4 regions of the Enterobacter sp. B79-1 genome follow, and region 1 is predicted to be linked to each of the others. Evidence: predicted binding sites of a transcription regulator. Region 1 holds the regulator's gene; each other region holds the start of a gene.

What was found. Region 1 encodes CRP, which controls carbon source genes, mostly activating them, when cyclic AMP is high. Its sites were predicted from a motif close to ATGTGANNNNNNTCACAT; they were not measured.
Region 2: ompW (outer membrane protein OmpW) is a predicted target of CRP. The motif match lies at 1,816-1,833, and genes of this name have one in related genera.
Region 3: udp (uridine phosphorylase) is a predicted target of CRP. The motif match lies at 3,867-3,884, and genes of this name have one in related genera.
Region 4: AC2T6E_RS05175 (maltoporin) is a predicted target of CRP. The motif match lies at 3,270-3,287, and genes of this name have one in related genera.

The regions. Positions count from the first base shown of each region.
Region 1 is NZ_JBYAZJ010000009.1:182,387-189,602, reverse strand. Features, by position in the region: gene mdcA (malonate decarboxylase subunit alpha) at 1-1,371, opposite strand, end outside; gene AC2T6E_RS20695 (hydrolase) at 1,600-2,622, shown strand; gene AC2T6E_RS20690 (YheU family protein) at 2,619-2,837, shown strand; gene AC2T6E_RS20685 (phosphoribulokinase) at 2,868-3,737, shown strand; gene AC2T6E_RS20680 (OsmC family protein) at 3,824-4,228, opposite strand; gene crp (cAMP-activated global transcriptional regulator CRP) at 4,540-5,172, shown strand; gene AC2T6E_RS20670 (YccS/YhfK family putative transporter) at 5,230-7,216, shown strand, end outside.
Region 2 is NZ_JBYAZJ010000001.1:106,731-113,946, reverse strand. Features, by position in the region: gene yedE (selenium metabolism membrane protein YedE/FdhT) at 1-763, shown strand, start outside; gene yedF (sulfurtransferase-like selenium metabolism protein YedF) at 760-993, shown strand; gene ompW (outer membrane protein OmpW) at 1,037-1,669, opposite strand; partial or broken gene AC2T6E_RS00585 (YkgJ family cysteine cluster protein) at 1,853-1,942, shown strand; gene AC2T6E_RS00580 (YciC family protein) at 1,968-2,711, shown strand; gene AC2T6E_RS00575 (septation protein A) at 2,725-3,264, shown strand; gene yciA (acyl-CoA thioester hydrolase YciA) at 3,361-3,756, shown strand; gene tonB (TonB system transport protein TonB) at 3,793-4,515, opposite strand; gene AC2T6E_RS00560 (YciI family protein) at 4,737-5,033, shown strand; gene AC2T6E_RS00555 (bifunctional helix-turn-helix transcriptional regulator/GNAT family N-acetyltransferase) at 5,073-6,026, opposite strand; gene AC2T6E_RS00550 (hypothetical protein) at 6,457-7,216, shown strand, end outside.
Region 3 is NZ_JBYAZJ010000006.1:33,198-40,413, forward strand. Features, by position in the region: gene ubiJ (ubiquinone biosynthesis protein UbiJ) at 1-548, opposite strand, end outside; gene ubiE (bifunctional demethylmenaquinone methyltransferase/2-methoxy-6-polyprenyl-1,4-benzoquinol methylase UbiE) at 562-1,317, opposite strand; gene rmuC (DNA recombination protein RmuC) at 1,384-2,841, opposite strand; gene udp (uridine phosphorylase) at 2,981-3,742, opposite strand; gene AC2T6E_RS16625 (dienelactone hydrolase family protein) at 3,999-4,805, shown strand; gene metE (5-methyltetrahydropteroyltriglutamate--homocysteine S-methyltransferase) at 4,854-7,115, opposite strand.
Region 4 is NZ_JBYAZJ010000001.1:1,048,760-1,055,975, reverse strand. Features, by position in the region: gene AC2T6E_RS05185 (beta-galactosidase) at 1-1,435, shown strand, start outside; gene AC2T6E_RS05180 (PTS sugar transporter subunit IIB) at 1,567-1,809, shown strand; gene AC2T6E_RS05175 (maltoporin) at 1,914-3,179, opposite strand; gene AC2T6E_RS05170 (LacI family DNA-binding transcriptional regulator) at 3,449-4,525, shown strand; gene AC2T6E_RS05165 (magnesium transporter) at 4,568-5,569, opposite strand; M-box (ykoK) riboswitch at 5,630-5,799, opposite strand; gene AC2T6E_RS05160 (DedA family protein) at 5,959-6,462, shown strand; gene AC2T6E_RS05155 (SDR family oxidoreductase) at 6,464-7,213, opposite strand.

The sequences.
Region 1 (7,216 bases):
CGTCACGTCATCGCCGTAAATCATCACCGGTGCCAGCGGCATGCCGGAGGCTTTCGCCACGTCAACGGCATCAAGTTTTTCCACGAAGGTCGGCTTCACGCCCGCCTGGAAGGTTTCGACCATCTGCACGACGAGTTTTTTACCGCGCTGCATTGGGTCAGGCTCGGTGATCATGTTCAGCCAGGCCGGGGTCGCATGACGACGACCGTGCGGGTCATGGCCCATGTTTGGCGCACCGCCGAAGCCGGAAAGACGACCGCGCGTCACCGTTGAGGAGTTGGCGTAGCCGTCAACCTGCAGCGTAGAGCCGATGAACATATCCACCGCGTACTGGCCTGCCAGCTGGCAGAAGGCGCGGTTGGAACGCATGGAGCCATCGGCACCGGTAAAGAAGACATCAGGACGGGCGCGGATGTACTCTTCCATCCCCAGCTCGCCGCCGAAGCAGTGCACGCTTTCCACCCAGCCGCTTTCAATGGCGGGGATCAGCGTCGGATGCGGGTTCAGCGTCCAGTGTTTACAGATTTTGCCCTTCAGGCCGAGCTGTTCGCCGTAGGTGGGCAGCAGCAGCTCAATCGCTGCGGTGTTAAAGCCGATACCGTGGTTCAGGGACTGCACCTGGTGTTCCGCATAGATGCCTTTGATCGCCATCATCGCCATCAGGATATGTTCCTGTTTGATCAGGCGCGGGTCGCGGGTGAACAGCGGTTCGATAAAGAACGGCTTGTCCGCAACGACCACGTAGTCGATCCAGGAGCCAGGAATATCGACGCGCGGCAGATCGCACTCGTCGTCCACCAGCTCGTTCACCTGCGCGATGACGATGCCGTCGTGGAACGCGGCGGCTTCCACCAGCGCCGGGGTATCTTCGGTACTCGCCCCGGTGTAGAGGTTGCCTTTGCGGTCGGCTTTAAAACCGGCAATCAGCGCCACGTTGGGGGACAGGTCGACGTAGAGGCGCGAGTAGAGTTCGATGTAGGTGTGAATTGCACCGATTTCGAGCTGACCGTCTTCCAGCAGCTGCGAGATACGCAGGCTCTGAGTCCCGGAGAAGGAGAAGTCCAGCTTGCGGGCGATGCCTTTTTCAAAGATATCCAGATGCTCGCTGCGGCCAACGCTCGGCATGATCATATGCAGGTCGTGAATGATTTGCGGGTTCACTTCAGCCAGCGAGCGGGAAAGGAAATCCGCCTGCTTCTGGTTGTTGCCTTCCAGCACGACTTTATCGCCCGGGGCGATCAGTTTTTCCAGCATGGCGACAAGATCGCCGGTTGGCAGTACCTTGCCCTGCACCGGTACGGACGCCAGACGACGCGCTTTCTCGCTGCGTCGTGTGTTCCATTGCCGGGTGGGTGTTTGCCCAGATAACATTATTAACCTCCTGATTCAGCACATCATTCTGATTTGCTTAACGTTGAGTAAAGTCTGCGCTCTGGCGAGAAAGGCATCAATTAAGCGTAGAGCTGAATCATTAGCCTGAGAGTAATAATCAAGGTAAAGATTTGTGATCGGGATCAGTTCATGGTTCGGAAATCCAGGCTAAACGGGGTACAATTCGGAAGGTATAGTAAATTTCTGACAAGAATCAGCATCGCCCTTATGACCCAAATCATTCCATCAGACTTCGACATTGCAGCCGAAGAGAGCGCAGAGTTCGTGCCCATGCGCGGCGTGGCTAACCCCCACCTGCAAACCATGCTGCCGCGCCTGATCCGCCGCAAGGTGCAGTTCACCCCGCACTGGCAGCGCCTGGATTTGCCGGACGGCGACTTTTTAGATCTCGCCTGGAGCGAAGCGCCGGAGCAGGCCCGACACAAACCTCGCCTGGTGGTGTTTCATGGTCTGGAAGGCAGCCTGCACAGTCCCTACGCCCACGGTTTAATCGAGGCGGCGAAAGCCCGCGGCTGGCTGGCGGTGGTGATGCATTTTCGCGGCTGCAGCGGCGAGCCGAATCGCCAGAAGCGTATTTACCACTCCGGTGAAACCGAAGACGGCACCTGGTTCTTACACTGGCTGAGAGAAAATTTTGGCACGGTGCCAACGGCGGCGGTGGGCTATTCGCTGGGCGGTAATATGCTGGCCTGCCTGCTGGCGAAAGAAGGTGATGCAGTCCCGCTGGATGCCGCTGTTATTGTCTCCGCTCCCTTTATGCTCGAGCAGTGCAGCTACCATATGGAGAAAGGGTTTTCCCGCGTCTATCAGCGCTACCTGCTCAACCTGCTGAAGGCAAACGCCGCGCGCAAGCTGAAGGCCTACCCTGATACCCTGCCGGTTAGCCTGCAGCAGCTCAAGCGCGTGAAGCGTCTGCGCGAGTTTGACGATCTGATTACCTCGAAGATCCACGGTTTTGCCGATGCGATTGACTATTACCGTCAGTGCAGCGCCATGCCGCTGTTGAATCAAATCACCACGCCGACGCTGATTATCCACGCCAAAGACGATCCGTTTATGGATCATCACTCTATTCCGGCACCGGAGCATTTACCGGCTAACGTGCAGTATCAGCTCACCGAGTACGGCGGGCACGTCGGCTTTGTTGGCGGCACGCTACGCAGGCCGAAAATGTGGCTGGAAACCCGCATCCCTGACTGGCTCACCTCTTTTCTGGACGGTAAAAAATGATTATCCCCTGGCAGGATCTCGCTCCCGAAACGCTCGATAATCTGATTGAAAGCTTTGTATTACGTGAAGGCACCGATTATGGTGAACAAGAACGTTCGCTCGAACAAAAGGTCAGCGATGTTAAGCGCCAGCTGAAAAGTGGCGACGTGGTGCTGGTGTGGTCCGAACTGCATGAGACGGTCAATATCATGCACCGCAACGCGTTTCACGGCTGATCTGTAAACCTTTCCAGTCAGGGAGTTGCTATGTCTGCCAGACATCCGGTTATTGCCGTAACGGGCTCAAGTGGTGCGGGTACCACCACCACCAGCCTCGCCTTTCGCAAGATTTTCGCACAGCTGAATCTACGGGCGGCAGAAGTGGAGGGCGATAGCTTTCACCGCTATACGCGCCCGGAAATGGACATGGCCATCCGCAAGGCGCGCGATCTGGGCAAACACATCAGCTATTTCGGGCCGGAAGCCAACGATTTCAGCCTGCTGGAACAAACCTTCCGCGAATACGGGCAGAGCGGGACCGGGCAGTCCCGCAAATACCTGCACACCTACGACGAAGCGGTTCCCTGGAATCAGGTGCCGGGGACGTTCACCCCGTGGCAGCCGCTGCCGGAGCCGACCGACGTGCTGTTTTACGAAGGGCTACACGGCGGCGTGGTCACGCCTCAACACGACGTCGCGCGTCACGTAGATCTGCTGGTCGGCGTGGTGCCGATTGTTAACCTTGAATGGATCCAGAAGCTGACGCGTGACATGAGCGAGCGCGGGCATTCTCGCGAAGCGGTGATGGATTCCGTCGTGCGCTCCATGGAGGATTACATCAACTTCCTGACGCCGCAGTTCTCCCGCACCCACATCAACTTTCAGCGCGTGCCGACGGTGGATACCTCCAACCCGTTTGCGGCCAAAACGATCCCGTCGCTGGATGAGAGCTTTGTCGTCATCCATTTCCGCAATCTAGAAGGCATTGATTACCCCTGGCTGCTGGCGATGCTGCAGGGCTCGTTTATTTCGCATATGAATACGTTGGTAGTGCCGGGCGGAAAAATGGGGCTGGCGATGGAGTTAATTATGACGCCGCTGGTCCAGCGACTGATGGAAGGGAAGCAGATCGCGTGAGTTGTTTTGCCCGGTGGCGCTGCGCTTACCGGGCCTACGGTCGTGCTTTTGTAGGGCGGGTCAGCGAAGCGCCACCCGCCAAAAGATTAAGCCTCGATCACTTCATACGAATGCGTGATTTTTACCGCTTTCTCCAGCATTAACGCCACAGAGCAATATTTCTCCGCAGAAAGGTCTACGGCGCGTGATACTGCGGCATCTTTCAGTTCTTTACCGGTCACGATAAAGTGCAGATTAATGTGCGTGAACAGGCGTGGCGCCTCTTCGCGTCGTTCGGAAGTAAGCTTCACTTCGCAATCGGACACATCATGACGACCTTTTTGCAAAATCGACACCACGTCAATTGCGCTGCATCCGCCCGCCGCCATCAGCACCATCTCCATCGGGCTTGGGGCTTTGTCGCCGGAGTTACCGTCCATCAAAATCTGATGTCCAGAAGCGGATTCGCCCAGGAACGTTAAACCTTCAACCCATTTCACACGCGCTTGCATATTCATTAACTCCAACGTTGCATTTTTGGTGACAGATTACGCGTGCATTACATTTCTCGCAACGGAAGGCGACCTGCATCATGCTGAAGCGAGACACCAGGAGACACGCGGCAAAAGCTATGCTAAAACACTCTGGATGCTACAGTAATACATTGACGTTACACATGTATGCAGAGGACATCAAACTTTACTGGCTGCGAAACGTTACGACAGCCGACTTCCCAGGGTATGGGTAAGAATTCGATTGCAACCCCAGAGTCCGGATGCATCTTATGACTCTGGTGACAGCTTATAACAGAGGATAACAGCGCATGGTGCTTGGCAAACCGCAAACAGACCCGACTCTCGAATGGTTCTTGTCTCATTGCCACATTCATAAGTACCCATCGAAGAGCACGCTGATTCACCAGGGTGAAAAAGCGGAAACGTTGTATTACATCGTTAAAGGCTCGGTGGCAGTGCTGATCAAAGATGAAGAAGGGAAAGAGATGATCCTTTCTTATCTGAACCAGGGCGATTTCATCGGTGAACTGGGCCTGTTTGAAGAGGGCCAGGAACGTAGCGCCTGGGTTCGTGCAAAGACAGCATGTGAAGTGGCTGAAATTTCTTACAAGAAATTCCGTCAGCTGATTCAGGTTAATCCTGACATCCTGATGCGTCTTTCTTCCCAGATGGCGCGCCGTCTGCAGGTGACGTCTGAGAAAGTGGGTAACCTCGCCTTCCTGGACGTGACCGGCCGTATCGCGCAGACCCTGCTTAACCTGGCGAAACAGCCAGACGCCATGACCCACCCTGACGGCATGCAAATTAAAATTACCCGCCAGGAAATTGGTCAGATCGTCGGTTGCTCCCGTGAAACAGTGGGCCGTATCCTGAAAATGCTGGAAGACCAGAACCTGATCTCCGCCCACGGTAAAACCATCGTGGTTTACGGAACGCGTTAATTCCGCTCAAACGGCGTGCCATCGCAAGGTGTCACGCCGTTTTTGTCTCTACTCCCCATGTGGCGCAGGCTGATCTATCACCCGGAAGTTAACTACGCACTGCGACAAACGCTGGTGTTGTGCCTTCCTGTGGCCGTGGGCCTGATCCTCGGACACCTCCAGCAAGGTCTGCTGTTTTCCCTCGTGCCCGCCTGCTGCAACATTGCCGGTCTGGACACGCCGCATAAGCGCTTTTTCAAACGCCTGATTATCGGTGGCTGTCTGTTTGCGGGCTGTAGTCTCGCCGTACAGCTCCTGCTTGCCCGTGATATCCCGCTGCCCCTGATCCTGACCGTGCTGGCGATGACGCTTGGCGTGACGGCGGAAATCAGTTCGCTGCACGCGCGCCTGCTGCCCGCCTCGCTGATTGCGGCTATCTTCACCCTGAGCCTCGCCGGGAATATGCCGGTGTGGGAGCCACTGCTGATCTACGCCCTTGGCACGCTCTGGTACGGGGTGTTTAACTGGTTCTGGTTTTGGCTCTGGCGGGAACAGCCGCTGCGTGAATCCCTGAGCCTGCTCTATGTGCAGCTTGCGGATTACTGTGAAGCCAAATACACCCTGCTCACCCAGCATACCGACCCGGAGAAATCCCTGCCGCCGCTGCTGACGCGTCAGCAAAAGGTTGTCGACCTGATTAGCCAGTGCTACCAGCAGCTGCACATGCTTGCCGCCAACAAGAACCACGAATACAAACGGCTGCTGCGCACTTTCCAGGTGGGGCTGGACCTGCAGGAGCATATCTCCGTTAGCCTTCACCACCCGCAGGAGGTACAAAAGCTGGTAGAGCGCAGCCATGCAGAAGCAGTGATCCGCTGGAACGCCCAGACCGTCGCCGCGCGGCTTAGGGTACTGGCTGACGATATTCTCTATCACCGCTACCCCACGCGTTTTAACATGGATAAACAGCTCGGCGCGCTGGAGAAAATCGCCCGTCAGCATCCGGATAACCCGGTAGGCCAGTTTGCCGCCTGGCACTTCAGCCGTATCGCCCGCGTGTTGCGTACGCAGCGCCCGCTTTATCCCCGCGACCTGATGGCGGATAAGCAGAAACGTCTGCCGCTGCTGCCTGCGCTCAAAAGCTATCTGTCACTGAAATCCGCCGCCCTGCGCAACGCGGCGCGGATAAGCGTGATGCTGAGCATTGCCAGCCTGATGGGCATGGCGCTGCACCTGCCTAAACCCTACTGGATCTTAATGACCGTGCTGTTTGTCACGCAGAACGGCTACGGGGCCACGCGAGTGCGTATCTTCCACCGGGCTGGCGGAACGCTAGCCGGGCTGATTATTGCGGGCGTGACGCTTCACTTCCACGTGCCGGAAGGCTATACGCTGGTCGGGATGCTGGCGATCACCATGGTGAGCTATCTGATCATCCGTAAAAATTACGGCTGGGCGATGGTGGGCTTTACGGTCACGGCGGTGTACACCCTGCAGCTGCTCACGCTCAACGGCGAGCAGTTTATCGTGGCTCGTCTGGTCGATACACTGATTGGCTGCCTGATTGCCTTCGGCGGTATGGTCTGGCTGTGGCCGCAGTGGCAGAGCGGATTGCTCAGGCAGAACGCCCATGACGCGCTGGAAGCTGACCAGCAGGCCATTCGCCTGATCCTCAGCGACGATCCGCAGCCCTCCCCGCTGGCGTATCAGCGGATGAAGGTCAACCAGGCGCACAACGCGCTGTTTAACTCGCTCAATCAGGCGATGCAGGAGCCGGGGTTTAACTCGCACTATCTTGCAGACATGAAGCTGTGGGTGACACACAGCCAGTTTATCGTCGAGCACATTAACGCCATGACCACGCTGGCGCGCGAGCACACGATGCTGACGCCGGATCTGGCGCAGCGCTATTTGCAGTCGTGTGAAATTGCGTTGCAGAGGTGTCAGCAGCGTCTGGAGTATGACTCGCCGGGTGAATCGGGTGATTCGAATATTCTGGAAGCGCCTGAAACGCTGACCCACGGGCCGATGAGCACCCTTGAGCAGCATCTGCAGCGCGTTCTGG
Region 2 (7,216 bases), on a different contig from region 1:
TTTTGCCGTGGCAACCGCAATTGGCTCTTACTTTGGCGCAAAATTCACGCTTCTGCCGTTTTTCCGCATTCCGGTAAAAATGACCAAAGTTAGCGCCGCATCGCCATTAACGCAAAAACCCACTCAGGCCCGCCGCCGTTTTCGTCTGGGTATGCTGGTCTTTTTCGCCATGATCGCCTGGGCACTGTGTACTGCGCTGAATCAGCCAAAACTGGGGCTGGCAATGCTGTTCGGCGTTGGCTTTGGTTTGCTGATTGAGCGCGCGCAAATCTGCTTTACCTCGGCGTTTCGCGACATGTGGATCACTGGACGCACCATGATGGCCAAAGCCATTATTGCCGGGATGGCCGTGAGCGCGATCGGCATCTTCAGCTATGTTCAGCTTGGCGTCGAGCCGAAAATCATGTGGGCTGGCCCTAACGCGGTCATCGGCGGGCTGCTGTTTGGCTTTGGCATTGTGCTGGCAGGCGGCTGCGAGACCGGCTGGATGTATCGTGCCGTCGAAGGTCAGGTGCATTACTGGTGGGTGGGACTCGGGAATGTGATTGGCTCCACCCTCCTGGCCTATTACTGGGATGACGTGTCACCCGTACTGGCGACGAACTGGGACAAGGTTAATCTGCTGAACACCTTTGGCCCACTCGGTGGGCTCGTGGTGACCTATGCCCTGCTGCTGCTCGCCTTTTTACTGGTTATTGCACAGGAGAAACGCTTCTTCCGTCGTGCCACCGTCAAAACTGCAACGCAGGAGAATGCCGCATGAAAGAGATCGTGCCTGACTATCGCCTCGATATGGTGGGTGAACCTTGCCCTTACCCGGCTGTCGCCACGCTTGAGGCACTGCCGCAGCTTAAGAAAGGTGAAATTCTGGAAGTGGTGAGCGATTGCCCGCAGTCGATCAATAACATTCCGCTGGATGCCAAAAACCACGGCTATACCGTGCTCGATATTCAGCAGGATGGACCAACGATTCGTTATTTGATTCAGAAATAATCGATGACATGCGCCCTGAACAGGGCGCATTGAAGAGCACGCGTTAGAAACGATAGCCTGCTGAGAACATAAATACCCACGGATCCAGACGGGTATTGATGCTTTGCTGCTGGCCACCGGCTTTGAAACGAACGTCAGTATCAATGTCCATGTACCAGACTGAGGCGTTGATTAACCAGTCACGGTTAATCAGATAATCAAGACCTACCTGCCCCGCCATACCCCATGAGTCTTTCAGGCTAAGGTCAGTCAGACCAGCTTCTTTACCGGTATCGTTAAACTTCTCATCAAAGAAGGTCGTGTAGTTCACCCCCGCGCCAATGTACGGGCGCACCTTGCTGCTGGCATCACCAAAGTACCACTGCGCCATCAACGTCGGCGGCAGATGGTGCACCGTGGCGATATCGCCGGTCGGCCCAAGGCCAACGCGATGACGGAACGGCGTTGCGGCCAAAAGCTCAACGCCGATGTTTTCTGTCGCCATATAGGTAAAGGTCAAACCTAACTGGGTGTTATTGCTGACGTTAAAGCCGCCCATTCCCAGTACGCTATCGGAACCTTCAGTTGGGCGAACCGTTGCCGAACCGGCTCGAATAAAGAATTCACCTGCTTCATGCGCATACGCGCCACCAGAGAGACTGCTTAAGATAAGGGCTGCCACCGCTAATTTTTTCATATCCGCTCCATCGTTGTGGTTTTAAGTGCGGATGAGAATATACTCACAAAAGAGTATTAAGTGATCTATCACAGATCACATTAAAACCAGTAAGTTAACATTCATTGATCTGGGTTAATTTTTGATAATCAAACTTAACCCGCCAGGTGGGTTCTACATCAAATTTTAGTGATGAGCGAAAAATTACTGCCGCTTTACAAAGATATGCTTTTCCATACAAGCCTTGATGCTGCCACGGCACTCTTATCCGGTGTACAATTGCCGGCTAATTAACACCTGCAATACTCAAGGAGAGTGCATGTCTATCACGGCGAAGTCTGTCTACCGTGACACGGGAAATTTTTTCCGCAATCAGTTCATTACCTTTTTACTGATCGCGCTGCTATGCGCCTTTATCACGGTGGTGCTTGGTCATGCGTTCTCACCGAGTGAAGAACAGATTGCCAGCCTGAGCCAGGGCGACCATCTTGCCGGTAGCGTGGGGTTATTTGAACTGGTGCAAAACATGACGCCGGAGCAACAGCAAATCCTGCTGCGGGCGTCCGCGGCATCGACATTTTCAGGTTTGATCGGTAATGCTGTTCTGGCGGGCGGCGTGCTGCTAATGATTCAGCTCGTTTCAGCGGGTCATCGCGTCAGTGCCCTGCGCGCCATTGGCGCCAGCGCGCCAGTGCTCCCTAAGCTGTTCATCGTCATCTTTTTAACCACGTTGCTGGTACAAATGGGGATTATGCTGGTCGTGGTACCGGGTGTATTACTGGCTATCGTGCTCTCTTTCGCGCCGGTAATGATTGTGCAGGATAAGATGGGTATCTTTACTGCGATGCGCAGCAGCATCAGACTGGCGTGGGCGAACATGCGTCTGGTGGCACCGGCTGTGATCGGCTGGCTCCTTGCCAAAACGCTACTGTTATTATTTGCACCGAATTTTGCCGTGTTAACGCCGAACGTTGGTGCGGTCGTTGCTAATACGCTGAGCAACCTGATATCAGCAGTTCTGCTGGTCTACTTGTTCCGCCTGTATATGTTAATTCGTCAGTAATTGGGATCGTAGAATGAAGCAGTTTCTTGATTTTTTACCGCTGGTCGTCTTTTTTGCGTTTTACAAGCTGTACGACATTTATGCCGGAACGACGGCGCTGATTATTGCTACCGCTATCGTGCTGATTTACAGCTGGGTGCGTTACCGCAAAGTTGAAAAAATGGCGCTGATCACCTTCATTATGGTGGCTGTATTTGGTGGCCTGACGTTGTTCTTCCATAATGATGAATTCATCAAATGGAAGGTCACGGTGATTTACGCGCTGTTTGCAGGTGCGTTGTTGATCAGCCAGTGGGTAATGAAAAAGCCGTTGATCCAGCGCATGCTGGGCAAAGAGCTTACGCTGCCGCAAGAGGTGTGGTCCCGTCTGAATATCGCCTGGGCGGTGTTCTTTATTCTCTGCGGACTCGCCAATATCTACATTGCTTTCTGGCTACCGCAGAACATCTGGGTCAACTTTAAGGTCTTCGGGCTGACCGCGTTGACGCTTATCTTCACGCTGTTGAGCGGTGTTTATATCTATCGACACATGCCTCAGGACGACAAGCACTGATTCTCACGCCCGGAACATGCGCGTTCCGGGCTATTTTCTCCCGCTAAAAATCATAGTAGCATCCCGCCTGAAGTCTTCAGTTACGAGTTTAAAACAATGACAACAAATGACGCCCCTCAGGGCGAACTGGTTTTACGCACACTGGCAATGCCTGCGGACACGAATGCCAATGGCGATATTTTCGGCGGCTGGCTAATGTCGCAGATGGATATGGGTGGGGCAATTTTAGCAAAAGAGATTGCGCACGGGCGGGTGGTGACTGTCCGGGTGGACGGCATGACCTTCCTGCGCCCGGTCGCGGTGGGGGATGTGGTGTGCTGTTACGCGCGCTGCGTGAAACGCGGCAACACGTCAATTTCCATCAACATTGAAGTATGGGTGAAAAAGGTCTCTTCCGAACCGATTGGACAGCGTTACAAAGCCACGGAAGCGCTGTTTATTTATGTGGCGGTCGATAACGCGGGTAAACCGCGTCAGCTCCCTCAAACCTGATTGTCAGACAAAAAAGCCTCCTTGCGGAGGCTTTTTTCATTCCATCTGCGCCCCGCCGTTCAGGCGGAAAACAATATTCACTATCAATCCACTGCCCGGCTTACCGGCTTCATAGCGCCATTTACGCATCGCTGCCTTTACATCACGCTCAAACATATTTGAGGGCTGCGCAGAGAGGATTTGCACATTGTCAACGCGGCCATCTGAGGTCACGTCAAACTTCACCCGCACGCGCCCTTCAATACGGAGCGCCTGAGCACGCGCCGGATAGGTAGGCTGGTTGCGGCTGAGCGCCCTTGGCCCCGCAGGCGCTGTAACGGTCGGCTTCGTGGTCGTTGCGGTGTTGTTCATCACCGGACGCGAAGGCGCAGTATTCTCTACCGGCTGCGTTGGCCGCGTCTCGACAGGGCGCACTTCGCGTTTCGGACGCTCTTCGACTTTCTTCACCGGTTTTGGCTTCGGCTTAGGTTTCGGCTTAGGCTCCGGTTTGTGGATCACCACCGGCACTTCCTTCGGGGGTTCCGGGACAGGCTCGGGTTCAGGTTCAGGTTCCACAACCGGCTGTGGCGGCGGAGGCGCAACCTGCGGCGGCTCAAGATCCGCTGGCGAAACCATGGTCACGGAAATTGGCTGCGCGGGCGCTGGCATTTCAATAACCTGATGAACCGAGGTATAGAGTAAACCCGCCACAACGGCACCGTGAATCACGACAGAAAGCAGCGTCGGCCAGGGAAAGCGGCGAGGTAAATCAAGGGTCATCGAAGTCATAATCATCAACGTTAAAAAACCGAACCCTGATTTTAAATGCAAATAGCAATCATATTCAATAAGACACTTTGTCTAAGCGCAATTAAAGCGCAAGAGCGGTGAAAAAAGGGGCATTTAGATCAGGGTTTTAACATTGTTTTTATCTTTACATTGCAGTCATTTGCCCTTTCACATAACGTAACTGGCACTTTTAATGGTTAAGGAGCTTCGCCGTGCTTTATGTGATTTACTCTGAAGATGTCGCTGAATCCCTGGAAAAACGCCAGTCTGTTCGCCCTGCCCACCTGGCACGCCTACAGCTGCTGCAGGATGAAGGCCGCTTATTGACCGCGGGGCCTATGCCTGCGGTAGACAGCAACGATCCTGGCGCCGCGGGTTTTTCTGGCTCGACGGTCATTGCCGAGTTTGAATCTCTGGAAGCGGCAACCGCCTGGGCTGACGCCGATCCGTATGTGGCTGCCGGTGTGTACGAAAAAGTCACGGTGCGCCCGTACAAAAAAGTCTTTTGATGCCTCAAGGCTCCGCAAGGAGCCTTTTTTATCGCACCGTTAAACCTGTTTGAACCGGGTGAACTGCTGCTCAATGATACGACTGCCCCACTGATCGCCCTCCCACTCTTTCGCTAGCGTAAAGCCAAAGGATTCGTACAGGCGTCGGGCAGCGGTCAATTTATTGAACGTCCAGAGATGCACGGCAGAAAAGCCCTCGCTGTCGCAAAACGTCATGGCCTCGCTCAACAGTTTTTTGCCAACCCCATGACCCCGGCAGCCATCGTCCAGAATAAACCAGCGCAGATGCGCCTCACCCGGCTCTAAATCTTCGCCGTCAATGGCGACAGATCCTACAATTCTGCCGTTCATCACAGCCAGCCAAACCTGGTTGCACGGCTTATCAAGTCGTCCGCTAAATTCAGCAAGCCCCGCAGCAACTTTGGCTTCGAAGAAGCTGCCAAAGTTATGCTCGCGTGCGTAATAGCTGCCGTGCATTTCCGCGATGCGGCCAATCATGCCGGGACGGTAGCCTGCGACAATCACTGGGGCCGTAGGCTGTCGCTCAGCGCCGCTCTCCCGGCAGGCCAGCAGCGCGTTGGCATAGAGCGACAGTCCCTGAGAGATGGTTTCCTGCTGTATGGGATCCAGTGATTGTATCGCTGAAATAACCCGCTCGCTCCCGTAGGCATTAATCTGCTCAACGGTCTTGCGCCCCTTTGCTGTCAGCCGGAGACTTTTGGCACGGGCATCTTGCGCAGAAACCCCCTCCTCCAGTTCGCCTGCGGAAATAAGGCGCGACAGCATCCGGCTAACGCTGGATTTTTCCAGACCCAACAGTTGCACCAGTTGACCTGCGGTCATCTCTTTATGCAGCTCAATTTCCACGAGGGTGTGTACGGCCGAGGGCGAGTAATGGGTAGAGGCCAGCGTGGAGGCCATAAAGCCCAGCTCTCTGACCATCAGACGTGACGCAACGCGAATGTCGCTAACTACAGGGGGTTCAGTATGCATTATTTTCTCCGTCATTTAGTTGTACTATACAACTAAATGACAGAGCATTGTCAAGGGTATCAAAAAGGCTCCCTCAGGAGACTTTTTAAACGCTTCAACCCAATGAAATAAAAGGATTTATTTCATAAAGTGTCCACATATTGACCACATCGATACTTGAAGCCCAGTTTTTGCGGGCTTCTAACAACTTTTGAATACCAGATTCTTCGTTTATATATTTGAAGTTAAACCCACTTAAGTTAGTAGGTAGTAGTTGCCGAGCAAACATAAGGCGCGTAAAATAGATCTTTTAAAATTTATATTTTATAGATTGCTTCAGCAGTAAGATATTTAATTTAAAATTAAAATTTTATTAAGATTAATTATGGTACATGTTGTCAATCGTCATAATTAGCAACCCCCACACGAATTCATCTGAGAAAAAATAGACATGTCCTCAAATACAATTAACACCTTTACCGAGAAAGTTATAAAAAACAAAATTAAAGCCCCAACTCGAGCTGATTTCTCTTTAGATAAATGGGAAAAAGAATGGGAGAAAATTGCGTCCACAGCCTCAGAAAGAGACAAGACAGTCTATACCACAGGCATTATAATTAATAGTCTCCTGAATGAGGTTAGAGAAAAGCTGGCCGCAAATTACCAGCGCGCTCCTAAAACTTCATATGAAAAACTATTACTTTCTTATGTAGCCATTTCTAACAGGACTACATCTGTTGCATTAAAGTTAGCTATGAACTCGCAAGTTTCAAATGCACAATCAATTTTACTAAAGTCGAGCATCGCAGGAAATGAGCTAGGTCTGGGTGAAATTTTTCATGGAGCAGTGGATGGAGTCCAATTAGCAATAAGAGAATGCATAAGCAACATGGAGAAGGGAAATAAAATCACAACGTCTATTCAACCAATTGAAGAAATGTCATTTATTCAACAAGAACACATGCTATCCCAACTTTATTGGACATACACACATTTTTGGCAGTGCATAATCTGGTCAAACTATGAGTTGATTGAGGTTGATCGTGATGCGAAGCATTTCATAATTAAACAACCAAACAATAAATATGAAACTGCATTTCTTACAAGTGCAAATCGAAAAGAAAGAATCGCGGGTCAAAGCGTCATAACAGCTCGAGAAAAACGCGTACAAGCCTTGTTTAAAAACGATAAATACATAGTTATAAGAAAAG
Region 3 (7,216 bases), on a different contig from region 1:
GCAGCGGTCTCTTCTGCAAACCATGCCACTTCCAGCGGCCCGGGGGCCATGCGCCACTCTTCGGTGATGACCTCTGCGGCATAGCGCTGCTGCCGTTGCAGATTTTTGCGCAGGAACGCCGTACCGCCATGAATCGCTTTTCCGATCCCTTCGGCGGCGATGTCGCCAATAAAAGGCGCAAGCAGTTCTGCCGGGTCAAACTCAGCCAGATCGCTGAGCGCCACGAAGTTCTGCACGACCTGAATGTCGCCTTCAACTTCGAGTTCACCGCTGCGGATAAGCGCCGTGAGTTGCTGACGGTCACGCAGTTTTGGCAGCACGCTCATATGAGTGATGACCGAGCAATCTGCCTCGCCCTCCCATTCACCCAGAACGTCAAGCTGGCGCTCGCTGAAGACCAGCACAAGCGGCGTCGAGAACTCTTTTAAAACGATACGCAGTACCTTTCCGTTCAGCCGCTGACGTGCAGCCTTCAGCGCCGGAGCGCGATACAGAAAGGCATTCAGTACATTCTCAATGCCTGCGGTGACTAAGGGTTTAAAGGGCACGGGACACCTCCACTCAGAACTTGTAACCGCGGTGTAGCGCGACGACACCCGCCGTCATGTTGAAATACTCAACGTTTTCAAAGCCCGCGTCCTGCATCATCGCTTTCAGGGTATCCTGATCCGGGTGCATACGGATGGATTCGGCCAGGTAGCGATAGCTTTCTGCATCGTTCGCTACCAGCTCACCAATACGCGGCAGAACGTGGAAGGAGTAGGCGTCGTAGGCTTTGCTCAGCGGCTCGATAATCGGTTTGGAGAATTCAAGCACCAGCAGACGTCCACCCGGCTTCAGCACGCGGTACATGGAGCGCAGCGCTTTGTCTTTGTCGGTGACGTTACGCAGACCAAAAGAGATGGTGATGCAGTCAAAGGTGTTATCCGGGAACGGCAGCGCTTCGGCGTTTGCCTGCACATATTCCACGTTACCCACAACGCCGATGTTACGCAGCTTCTCGCGTCCCATTTTCAGCATTGAGTCATTGATATCTGCCAGCACGACACGACCGGTTTCACCCACCAGACGAGAGAATTTCGCCGTCAGATCGCCCGTTCCGCCAGCCAGATCGAGAACTGTTTGTCCACGACGCACACCGCTGCAGTCAATAGTAAAGCGCTTCCACAAGCGATGAATGCCGAAGGACATCAAGTCATTCATCACATCGTACTTCGCCGCCACGGAATGAAATACGTGGGCCACCATGTCAGCTTTCTGCGCTTTGGCAACAGTCTGAAAGCCAAAGTGCGTCGTGTCTTGTGAATCGTCAACCATCTCAGAGCCTGCTTATCAGTAAAATGTTCGTGAAGTGTAACAGATTGGGCGCGTTTGCCCTACGATTCAACCACCGCGAAAGAAACGCGTCGGCTGCTCTTCTGGCGATAAATTCGCCGCTAAATCGTTGTCTTCACTGTGTGTATTTTGTTCATCCGCGCCTTCACGCAGGCGGAACTCTTCGTCCTGCGACGTCGCCTGTTCAACCAATTCCGGATTAATCTCGCGTTTCACCTCCACCCCCAGGCTGCGAAACGCTTCGGCTTGCGCCAGCAGGTTGCCACGCCCGGAGGAGAGCTTTTTCATCGCCTGCCGGTAGTTATCCTGCGCACGATCCAGGCTTTGCCCGACCGAGGACATATCGTCCACAAACAGGCGCATTTTGTCGTAAAGTTTGCTGGCGCGATCGGCAATATGTTGCGCGTTACGGCTTTGATGCTCATAACGCCACAGATTAGCAATGGTCCGCAAGGCCACCAGCAGCGTGGTAGGGCTGACCAGCATAATGTTATTTTTCAGCGCTTCGGTGATCAGTTCGGGCTGTCTGTCGAGCGCCAGCAGGAAGGCGGGCTCTACCGGGATAAACATCAGCACGTAGTCCAGCGAGCGCAGGCCCGGCAGCTGCTGATAATCCTTTCTGCCCAGCAGACGAATATGGTTACGCACGGAGGCGATGTGTTCCTGCAGCGCCGACTCGCGGGTGTAGTCATCTTCCGCGTTGAAATAGCGCTCGTAGGCCACCAGCGTCATTTTGGCGTCAATTACCACATCTTTACCCTGCGGCAGACGTACAATGACATCCGGCTGCATACGCGAGCGGGCATCGTTCTCAATGCTGACCTGGGTTTCGTATTCATACCCTTCGCGCAGGCCAGACGCTTCAAGCACGCGCGTCAGCACCACTTCCCCCCAGTTTCCTTGCGTTTTGTTATCGCCTTTGAGCGCACGCGTCAGGTTCACCGCCTCCTGCGCCATCTGGGCATTCAGCTGCTGGAGATTACGGATTTCATGCGCCAGGGTGTGCCGCTCGCGCGCCTCCTGACCAAAGCTGTCCTGTACCTGACGGCGAAACCCGTCCAGCTGTTCACGCAGTGGCGTCAGCAGGCTATTCAGGCTCTGTCGGTTCTGTTCGTCAACGCGGCGGTTGCTGTGCTCAAAAATTCGGTTGGCGAGGTTCTCAAACTGTTCGCTGAGGCGTTGCTCGCTGTTGATCATCTGGCGGATTTTGTCTTCCGCATGCAGTTGGGTGGATTCAAGACGGGTGGTCACTTCGCGGAGATCGGCCTCCAGCGAAGTGTTGATGTCGCGCAGGTTACGCAGTTCATTATTGAGCAGCTCGCACTCGTCGCGCCAGTGGTCACTCAGAGCAAGCTGTTGTTTTGCCGCGCTGAGATCGGCGACGATCTCCTCGCGCTCTGCCAGCTGCTCGGCTTTCTGCTGCGCATGCTGGTAGCTGGAAATCAGCCAGCCTACCGCCACGCTCACCAGCGCAACCACCGCATAAATCAGGATTGAGATATCCACAATGCCCCCTGCATCAACGTATTACCCGCACAAAATAGAATTGTGCTGTATAAACGTCCAGTTTGAAAGGGTTTTCCTGCGAGGCGCTACGCAAAAAATAAAGGCCGAACATGTCGGCCTTGTGTCTCTGAAGGGAGGATTAGATGAGGCGACGAGCCGCTTCCACCACGATTTTCACTGCATGACTTTCGGTCTGCTTCATGGTTTCGGCGTTCGGGATCTCCTGCTGGGTACGGTTGACGATCACGCCCGCCACCATACCGGCACGCAGACCCTGGCTTGCGCACATGGTCAACAGCGTTGCAGATTCCATTTCGTAGTTCATCACGCCCATGGACTGCCACTCTTCCATAGAGCCTTTGAAACGGCTCACCACGCGGCCTGAGAAGGTGTCGTAACGCTCCTGGCCCGGGTAGAAGGTATCGGAAGAGGCGGTGACGCCCACGTGGGTGGTCGCGCCCACGGATTTTGCGGCCTCAACCAGCGCGGTGGTGCATTCGAAATCGGCTACTGCCGGGAATTCCATTGGTGCAAAGTGCAGGCTTGCGCCGTCCAGACGTACAGATGCGGTCGTAACCAGCACGTCGCCCACGTTGATGTGCGGCTGAATAGCGCCAGTGGTGCCGATACGCAGGAAAGTACGAATGCCCAGCTGCGCCAGCTCTTCCACCGCAATAGACGTAGACGGGCCACCGATACCGGTAGAGCACACGATCACCGCTTTGCCATCCAGCTCTGCGCGCCAGGTGGTGAATTCACGATGGGCTGCCAGCTTAACCGGCTTATCCATCAGCGCGGCGATCTTTTCCACACGCTCAGGATCGCCAGGGACGATAGCGAGCGTAGCCCCTTGTAAATCGTTTTTGGTGAGGCCGAGATGAAAAACATCAGACTTAGACATAGGGTGACTCCTCTGTGGGTCGGTTAGTCAGAAGAAGTAAAACGGTACTTTACAGAAGCAGTAAGCATATTTTCGTGACACACCTCACCATGAATGAAAATGGTTGCAGTTAATTTCCATTAAATAGTGACTTACATCACATTAACAAGTTATATCGACAGGTGCTGCACAAAAGATAGACCGTATAAGGCACTGTGGGTTGTTAACCTGGTGACTATATTTACCTTTGCGCTAACTCATTGGTACGGAGAATGCCATGACTGAAAAAACCGGTTTTGCACCTGCTGCGGCTCCGCATGCTTCAACCATCGTCTCAACCTCAGAAGAAGCCATTACTGCGGGCGAGACCTCCATCCCCTCGCAGGGGGAGAATATGCCTGCTTATCACGCGCGGCCAAAATCGGCAGACGGCCCGCTGCCGATCGTGATTGTGGTTCAGGAAATTTTTGGCGTTCACGAGCATATTCGCGACCTCTGCCGCCGCCTGGCGCTGGAAGGGTACCTGGCCATTGCGCCAGAGCTCTATTTCCGTCAGGGCGATCCGAACGATTACAGCGATATCCCTACATTGTTCAACAATCTGGTGAGCAAAGTTCCGGATGCCCAGGTGCTGGCTGACCTTGATCACGTTGCCAGCTGGGCCGCGCGCAACGGGGGCGATGCACATCGTCTGCTGGTGACCGGCTTCTGCTGGGGCGGACGCATTAGCTGGTTGTATGCCGCGCATAACCCGCAGTTGAAAGCGGCCGTCGCCTGGTACGGCAAACTGGTGGGCGAAAAAACGCTGAACTCACCGAAGCAGCCTGTTGATATCGCCACGGATTTGAATGCACCGGTGCTAGGGCTTTATGGTGGTCAGGATACAGGCATTCCGCTTGATACCGTCGAGACCATGCGTCATGCGCTACGCGCGGCGAACGCGAAGGCGGAGATTGTGGTATACCCGGATGCCGGACACGCGTTTAATGCCGATTATCGCCCGAGCTATCACGCAGAATCAGCCAAAGATGGCTGGCAGAGGATGCTGGCGTGGTTTAGCCAGTACGGCGGGAAAAAAGCATAAAAGCAAAAAAGCCCGGTGGCGGCAACGCCTTACCGGGCCTACGATGCATCAAGCCTGACGCAAGTTCTGCGCCGCCTTCACCATGTTCGCCAGCGCCGCGCGCGTCTCCGGCCAGCCGCGGGTTTTCAGTCCGCAGTCCGGGTTCACCCACAGACGTTCCGCTGGGATCCGCTGGGCGGCTTTTTTCAGCAGGGCTTCGATCCACTCCACGCTCGGCACGTTCGGGGAGTGAATGTCGTACACGCCCGGCCCGATTTCGTTCGGGTAGTCGAACTCTTCAAACGACTCCAGCAGCTCCATGTCTGAACGCGAGGTCTCGATGGTGATCACGTCGGCGTCCAGCGCGGCAATCGAATCCATGATGTCGTTAAATTCGCAGTAGCACATGTGGGTGTGGATCTGGGTGTCGTCCTTCGCCACCGCGGCGTTGATGCGGAACGCTTCCACGCCCCACTGCAGGTAAGCATCCCAGTCGCTGCGACGCAGCGGCAGACCTTCACGCAGCGCCGGTTCGTCAATCTGGATGATGCCAATGCCTGCGGCTTCCAGATCTGCCACTTCATCACGCAGCGCCAGCGCGATTTGCTTCGCGATGGTCTCACGGGTCACGTCTTCGCGCGGGAAGGACCAGCAGAGAATGGTTACCGGACCGGTGAGCATCCCTTTCACCGGCTTATCGGTCAGGGACTGGGCATACTTCGCCCACTCCACGGTGATCGCTTCCGGGCGGCTAACGTCGCCGATGACCACTGGCGGCTTCACGCAGCGGGAGCCATAGCTCTGCACCCAGCCGTTCTGGGTAAAGACGAAGCCGTCCAGGTGCTCACCGAAGTATTCGACCATGTCGTTACGCTCGGCCTCACCGTGCACCAGCACGTCCAGACCTAAACGCTCCTGCTCGATAATTGCCTGCTTAATGTGCTCAGCGATACCGGTGCGGTAGTTGTTCGCATCCAGGTTGCCCTTCTTGAAGTCCAGACGCAGGCCGCGGATTTCAGTGGTTTGCGGGAAAGAACCAATTGTGGTGGTCGGCCACGCAGGCAGGTTGAAACGGGCGCGCTGCGCTTCGGCGCGTACTTCATACGGGCTCTGGCGCTGGCTGTCCTGTGCGGTGATGGCCGCCAGGCGTTTTTCCACCGCCGGGTTGTGCACACGGGCCGAGTGACGACGCGCCTGGATCGGCGCGCTCCATTCGGTAATCGCCGCCGTCTCGCCGTTGTTCAGCGCGTCGCGCAGCAGCGTCAGCTCTTCGCACTTTTGCAGGGCGAAGGCAAACCAGCTTTTCACTTCAGGGTCGAGACGGGTCTCCACGCTGAGATCGATTGGGCTGTGCAGCAGCGAGCAAGAGGATGCCACCCACAGCTCACGTTTGCCGACAATATCTTTGATTTGTGCATATTTCTCGGTCAGATCGGCACGCCAGACGTTGCGACCGTTAACCAACCCGGCAGAAAGCAGCCAGTCCGCTGGCAGGCGCTTGTGCAGCTCCGCGACATCGTCTTTACCGTGAACGAGGTCAACGTGCAGGCCCTGAACCGGCAGCGCGGTAATGGTTTTAAGGTTTGGCGTCACGCCTTCGAAATAGGTTGTGAGCAGCAGCTTCACTTGCCCGGTGAGCGCGTCATACGCCGGTTTGAAGGCATCAAGCCACGCCTGCGGCAGCTCGAGCACCAGCGCGGGTTCGTCGATTTGCACCCACTGAATGCCGCGCTTGCCCAGCTCAATCAGCACCTGTTTGTAGACCGGCAGAATATCGTTCAGCAGGCTGAGGCGGTCAAACTGTTCGCCTTTTACTTTACCCAGCCACAGGTAGGTGACTGGCCCCAGCAATACGGGCTTCACCTGATGACCCAGCGCCAGCGCTTCGTCCACTTCATCCAGCAGCTGCGTCCAGGTCAGCCTGAACTGCTGACCTTTCACGAACTCCGGCACCATATAGTGATAGTTGGTGTTGAACCACTTAGTCATTTCCGCCGCTGCCGCTGGCTCCCCCGTTGGTGCACGGCCACGGCCGATGCGGAACAGAGTATCGATATCTACCGATCCATCTTTGTTCTGATGACGAGCCGGCACGTTGCCAAGCAGCAGGCTGGTCGTCAGAACATGGTCGTACCAGGCGAAATCGCCCACCGGCAGCAGGTCAATGCCCGCCTGTTTTTGCTGCTCCCAGTGACGGGCGCGCAGCTCGCGTCCCACCGTCAGCAGTTCTTCACGGGTGGTGTTACCCGCCCAGTAGCTTTCTTGCGCTTTTTTCAGTTCGCGGCGCAGGCCAACGCGAGGAAAACCGAGAGTGTGATTGCGGATTGTCATGTTATGCCCCTTGTGAAATTTGTTATTTAGACGTCCAGATGTTTACACATCTATAATTGGCAGGTACTGTATATTCCTCAAGCGCAAAATGTTCATGGCGA
Region 4 (7,216 bases), on a different contig from region 1:
GCCGCAGGGGGAAGTGTCGATTCACGGCCTGAATCTCGACTGGCGCCGCTTCAATACCGCGCAGGTCACCGATTTTTGCCAGCATGAGGTGGCACCGCTGAAGGCCGCCAATGCCGAACTGCCGGTGACGACCAACTTTATGGAGTATTTCTACGATTACGACTACTGGCAGCTGGCGAAAGCGATCGACTTCATCTCCTGGGACAGCTACCCGATGTGGCACAAGGAGAAAGACGAAACGCAGCTGGCCTGCTATACCGCCATGTACCACGACATGATGCGCAGCCTGAAGGGCGGTAAACCCTTTGTGCTGATGGAGTCCACGCCGAGCACCACCAACTGGCAGCCGACCAGCAAGCTGAAAAAGCCGGGGATGCATATTCTCTCCTCTATTCAGGCGGTAGCGCACGGGGCGGATTCTGTGCAGTACTTCCAGTGGCGTAAGAGCCGCGGGTCGGTGGAGAAATTCCACGGTGCGATTATCGATCACGTGGGGCATCTTGATACCCGCGTCGGGCGCGAAGTGACGCGTCTGGGGGAGATGCTGGCGCGTCTGCCTGAGGTGGTGGGTTGCCGCACCGACGCGCGCGTGGCCATTATCTTTGACCAGCAAAACCGCTGGGCGCTGGACGATGCCGAAGGCCCGCGCAACATGGGGCTGGAGTACGAAAAAACCGTCAACGAACACTATCGTCCATTCTGGGAAAAGGGCATCGCGGTCGACGTCATCGACGCTGACGGCGATCTGAGCCGCTACGCACTGGTGATTGCCCCCATGCTCTACATGGTGCGCGAAGGTTTCGCCGAGCGGGCGGAAGCCTTTGTGGCCGCGGGCGGGCATCTGGTGACGACCTACTGGAGCGGGGTAGTGGATGAGACCGATCTCTGCCACCTCGGTGGTTTCCCGGGCCCGCTGCGCAAGCTCCTCGGCATCTGGGCTGAAGAGATAGACTGCCTGGGCGAGGGGGAGCGAAACCTGGTTCAGGGGCTGGCGGGCAATGCGGCGGGCCTGCAGGGGCCGTATCAGGTCAGGCATCTGTGCGAGCTGATCCATACTGAATCCGCGCAGGCGCTGGCGACCTACCGGGATGATTTCTACGCCGGTCGCCCTGCGGTGACGGTCAACCGCTTCGGCAAAGGCAAGGCGTGGTACGTGGCGTCGCGCAACGACCTGCCGTTCCAGCGCGATTTCTTCGCCGGGATTATCGACGAGCTGGCGCTGCCGCGCGCAGTCGAAGGGGATTTCCCTCCGGGCGTGGTCGCCACGGCACGCACGGATGGCGAAACCGCCTGGGTGTTTGTGCAGAACTACACTTCCCAGCAGCAGCTCATCACGCTGCCGCAGGGGTATACGGACTGCATGACCGACGCCGCCGCTGCGGGCGATACCGTGCTGCTGGCGTGGGACTGTCGGGTGCTCAGGCGTAAGGCGTAGTTGATTTTCTCCCTCTCCCTGTGGGAGAGGGTTGGGGTGAGGGCATCAGACCGCACCGTCCTGGCAACAAGGCACAAAACGCCTGCTCCCCGAGCAGGCATTTTTTTATCTGCATAACAGAGAGGCGTATTATGGACAGTCAAATTACCCAGCGTTTAATTCCGGCATTTGGCGGCGACGATAATATCGAGCACGTCGAAGCCTGTATTACCCGCCTGCGCGTGACGGTAAAAGATTTGAATAAGGTCGATTCACAGGCGTTACAGAATGAGGGGGCGCTGGGGGTGATTATTATCGGTCAGCAGGTGCATGCTATATTCGGCAGGCAGTCTGATACATTACGGAAATTATTAGACGAACATTTTAATCAGTAAATATAAAAAAGGGATAGCCAAAGTAATGGCTATCCCAAAGCAGTAAAATAGACTGCAGGTTGCTGGAGATACGATAACGATTAACGCAAATTATGAATTAAGACTTACCACCAGGCCTCGACCTGCACACCAAAGTTCCAGGTATTGTTGGCCGTGCCATCCTCGAAGGATTGCCCTTTTTCGGAGTCATTCAGATAGGAGGCGAACACGCGCAGTTCAGGACGTGACATAAACTCAGGACCGTCTGCCAGGCCCAGCGCGAGGGTGTACTTCTCGCCGCTCTGCTTGTACTTAGCGCCGTCGGTGTAAGTATCTTCCTGGTAGAATCCGCCCACTTCGCCAATCAGACGCACGTACTCGGTGAACTGATACTGCGCGCGCCCCACCAGCGATACCAGGCGTGATTTGTCCGTATACTGCGTGGTGTCGTCTGCCGAGCCCCATGTCAGGACGTGGTTAAAGGAGAACTTGTCGGTAATCGGAATTAAGCCGGTGTTAATCACGCGGTAGCCGGTGGCGTCGTTCACGTAGTTCCACATGTCGTACCAGCCCCCACCCTGTGAAACCATGTTCTGGGCCAGACCTTTATTGGCGTACTGCAGCACCAGCTTGTTATAGCCGCCAAACATATCCTGGCTGATCTCACCGGTGACCATCACGCCGTTATCGGCCTCGTACAGCCCGCCGTACTCTTTCTGCTTGTTGGTCGGGTTTGGCATGGCGTAATCAATACCCACTTCCGTCCACGCGCCCGCCCACGGCTTCCAGCCCGCATAGCGAAGGTCGATGTAGTTGATGTTAACGTCGCTGTCGCCATCCACGCGGTAGTCCACGTCGTTGGCATCGCCGCGGATCCACGCAACGGAGACTGCGCCCGGGCCAAGCGTGTAGTTCTCGATACCCGCACCGGAGCCGGAAATATTCCAGTATTTGGTATCAATGATGTGCAGGTCATGGCGCTGGTAGTAGCGCTTACCGCCCCAAATCACCGCATTGGGATCCCCGGGGATCAGCCCCTTGATCTGCAGGTTAAGCTGGCGCAGGCCGAACTGGGCATCGTCATCTAAGGTGGTTTCATTGTCGTTGGAGCCGTCTGATACCATGCTCACCATGCTGTCGAGATAGAAACTGACGTCGTTCTTTTTGTATACCTCAGAGCCTAGCTCCAGCTCGCCGTAGGTGTCGGCCTCGTTACCCAGACGGCCAATTTTGTTTTTTTGCCACTCCTCCATCCCACCATCCCGTGAGACGCCCACGCCGGAGCGAAGATATCCATGAAAATCAATCGGTACTGAAGACGCTGCAAACAGCGAAGGCGATGCCAGCGCGGCAGCCAACGCAACAGATACAGAGCGGATCGTCGTGTTCATTGTAACCCTCTTATTGTTTTGTAATACGTTCACAAATCCGCTGTCATAAAATGCCTAAACCCGTTGGCTGGCAATTGCACGATCTGAAATGTGTGATTAACTGCAAATAAAATAGACAATTTTGTTACGAACGATGAGATCTGACACAAATTATGGCATTGTGAGCGTCATACTTTTTGATGGTGTTATGCCCGCAGCGAGAGGGTGGTAAGCGTTTTTTTTCAGCACCCCTGTTACAATCAGCGCATAACAACATAAGGAACCGGACCATGAAGTCGAAAAGCGCAACGTTAGAGGACGTGGCACGCCATGCGGGCGTCTCCTATCAGACCGTGTCCAGGGTACTGAATAAGTCTGCCAATGTATCCGACGCCACGCGCAGCAAGGTGGAGAAATCCATAGAGTTATTGCGGTATGTACCCAACCGACTGGCTCAGCAGCTGGTGGGTAAGCAGAGCCAGACCGTTGGGCTGGTGACCATTTCGCTGGCGCTGCACGCGCCTTCGCAGGTTGCGGCGGCGGTGAAACGCTATGCCAATGTGGAAGGCTACCAGGTACTGATCTCAATGATTGATGAGAACGTCAACCACAGCATCCAGGATTCCATCAACGAGCTGAAATCCCAGCTGGTGAGCAAAGTGATCATCAACGTGCCGCTGGAGGCTGAAGCGGCGCAGAAAATCGCCACCGACAACGACGACATTGTCTGCCTGTTCCTCGACGTGGACCCGTACAGTTCCGTGTTTAACGTTTCGTTTAACCCGGCGGACGGCACCCGCGCCAGCGTCAAATATCTTTACGAACTGGGGCATCGCGACATTGCCCTGCTGGCGGGGCCGACGTCTTCCGTCTCGGCGCAGCTGAGGCTGAAAAGCTGGATCGAGACCCTGAAGGGCTACGGCCTGGAGCCAGCATCGGTCATTCGCGGCAACTGGGATGCGCAAAGCGGTTATTCGGGAGCGTTGCAAATGCTGCGGGAAACGGCGCAGTTTACCGCCGTGCTGGTGGCTAACGACCAGATGGCGCTCGGCGTGCTGAGCGCATTCCATCAGCAGCAGATTTCAATTCCGGGCGAGAAGTCGGTGATTGGCTACGATGACACCTATGAAAGCTCGTTCTTCTACCCGGCGCTGACGACGGTATCGCTGGATTTAGATCTGCAGGGTAAAGAGGCGGTGCGCCGTATTCTCGACAGCGGTGAAGAGAATGCCCAGCGCATGTCCTCGATTTTACCTGCCCGTCTGGTGGTGCGTCAGTCCACCGGGCCAAAAGGGGAGAAGGGGAAAAACCTGCAGGCGCTTGCCCAGCAGCTGCGTGAGATCGCGCATCAGCTCGGCGATGCGTAGCGAAGTGAGCACCTCAATCACGTGAATGAGGTGCTCGCAAGCTTACTCTAGCCCCAGCGTGTACTGGGCAATTTTGAAGTAGATAATCAGCCCGGTCCCGTCAATCAGCGTGGCGATAAACGGTGCGGACACCACGGCAGGGTCGATCCGGCAGCGCTTGAGCACCATCGGGATCACGGACGACACAATCGCGCTCCAGAGCGTGATACACACCAGCGTCAGGCTGACGATAAGCGTGATCTCCAGGCCGATACCCATTATCCAGGCGCGGATACACCCGGCGATGCCGAGCGTGGCGGCAATCATCAGCGAGGTAGTCATCTCTTTGCGCAGCACGCGCCCGACGTCGCGAAGGTGGACTTCTCCCAGCGCCATCGCGCGCACCAGCGTGGAGGTGATCTGCGTCCCGCTGTTGCCGCCCGTGCCAATCAGCAGCGGAATAAAGAACGCCAGCGCAATGGCGGACTCCAGCGCCTCCTCGAAGTGCTGGATCACCGAACTGGTATACGCTTCCGCGACAAACAGCAGCAGCAGCCAGACGGAGCGTTTTTTCCACAGGCTAAAGGCGCTGGTTTCCAGATAGGGCTTTTCCAGCGGCAGCGTTGCACCCTGAAGCTGAGCATCTTCGGTGACGTCATCTTCCAGCAGATGGGCGATCTCGCGCTCGGTCAGGCAGCCGACGAGCTTGCCGTGGGTGACCACGGGCACCACATCCGCCCCGGCGTGGGCCAGCACGCCTGCCACGTCCGCACGTTCATCTTCGGGTTTAACCTGAATAAATTCCGAAATCATCAGCGCCTTAACGGACTGCAGCGTATCGGTAGTCTGCAAGAGTTTGCGCACGGCAATCATGCCCGCGAGGCGACCGTTATCTTCAATGAAAATATGCGACGGAATATCGTCGTCTTTTAATTTTTCGAAGAATTGCTCGCGCGCCAGCGCCACGCATAATGAAATATCAAGGACGATAAAATCAGTATTCATATATTGCGCGATCGCGCTGTCATTGAATGCCAGATTTTGGTTGTGAATAGCGTAAGACATAGTGAATTCCCTTTGAATAATAACATCTCTCAGGGGCGAGCAAGACAGGGCATGTCGAAGAGGAGATCCCCACGTCCTGGGTTCAGCACTGTACACCGTATCCCGTAAGGGAAGTTATACTGACAAAGCCTTGATTCGACAGTGCCTGTTTTACCCTGTGCCGGTTCTCTCGAACCCACCAGAGCGATAACGTGTATTTGTACAGGAGCCTCGCCATAACGAGATCGTCGTAAAACGAGAGGGATAATACGCTTATTTCATTTTGCCGCTCAGAAAATTAAATAATGTTTAAGAATGGTTTAGGAGAATTTTATTAATTAAACGTTGAGGGTTTATTTAAGGTGATTCATTTCTAATAAAGGATTAAATAATCAATGGAGGAGAGGAAAATGGCGTGGCTTGATAATCTGCTGAATCATTTTGCCCTCTATCCGGCACATCTTTTCGCGCTGTTATTCGTGATGGCGCTGAGTAAATCCACGGTGCTGGTCTCCTCCGTGCTGCCGCCCGCCTCGGTGATGCTGCTGGCGGGCATCAGCGTCGGCCAGGGGAGCATGCATCCTGCGCTGGCGTGGCTTGCCGTGGTGATGGGGGCAACGGCGGGGTCGGTGCTGAACTACCATATCGGCCAGCTGATGGGGCATACCCGGCTGGTCACGCGTTTCACGTCGAAGCACGCCGATAAGTTCTTGCGGGTACAGCACCAGCTGCAAAAGAACGGTGTCATCGTGCTGTTTACGTCGCGCTTTCTGGCGGTGTTACGTTACGTCGTGCCGCTGGCGGCGGGGATGCTCAGGCTGAATGCAGTCAAGGTCTACGCCGTCAGCCTGCTTTCCGCCTGTGCGTGGGCGGCGCTGTACGTCGGCGCGGTCACCGGCATCAGCGCCTTTTGATTTACAAACTTCCCATTCCGCCGTCCACCAGCAGCTCCGTTCCTACCGTATAGCTCGACTCGTCGGACGCCAGATAGAGCGCGGCTTTTGCCAGCTCCGTCGTCGAGCCCATTCTGCCGAGCGGGACCAGCTTGATGACCTCTGCCATCATCGCGTTAAGCGCCTCATCGCTTAGGCCCGTCTTCGTAAACGCCGGGGTTTCCACCGGACCGGGGCTCAGACCGTTGACGCGGATCCCGCGCGGCAGCAGCTCCGCCGACAGCGTACGCGCCAGAGACAGCAGGGCGGCCTTGCTCGCGGCATACACGCTGCTGGTGGGCAGGCCGATGCGCGCGCTCACGGAGCCGCAGAGGATAACCGACGATGGGTTATTCAGCAGCGGCAGCAGCGCCTGAATTAAAAAGAACGGTCCCTTCAGGTTGATGCCCATCAGGCGGTCCCAGGCATCCTCCTGCCAGGCTTCCAGCGGCGCGTGCGTCACGTCGCCAGCGTTGAGAAACACTGCATCGAGGCGCGGCCAGCGAGCGGCGAGAGTGTCCGCCAGCGCTTTTTGCGACGTGATATCTCCCGCATCGGTCGGGATCACCCAGGCCTTATCGCCAAGAATACGTTCTGCTTCGGCGAGGGTGTCCGGGTTGCGTCCGGTCACGGCGACGCGCGCGCCTTCGGCGATAAACGCCTGCGCGGTGGCAAGACCGATGCCGCTGGTGCCGCCGGTAATCAGCGTATATTTATCTGTTAAACGACCCATGTT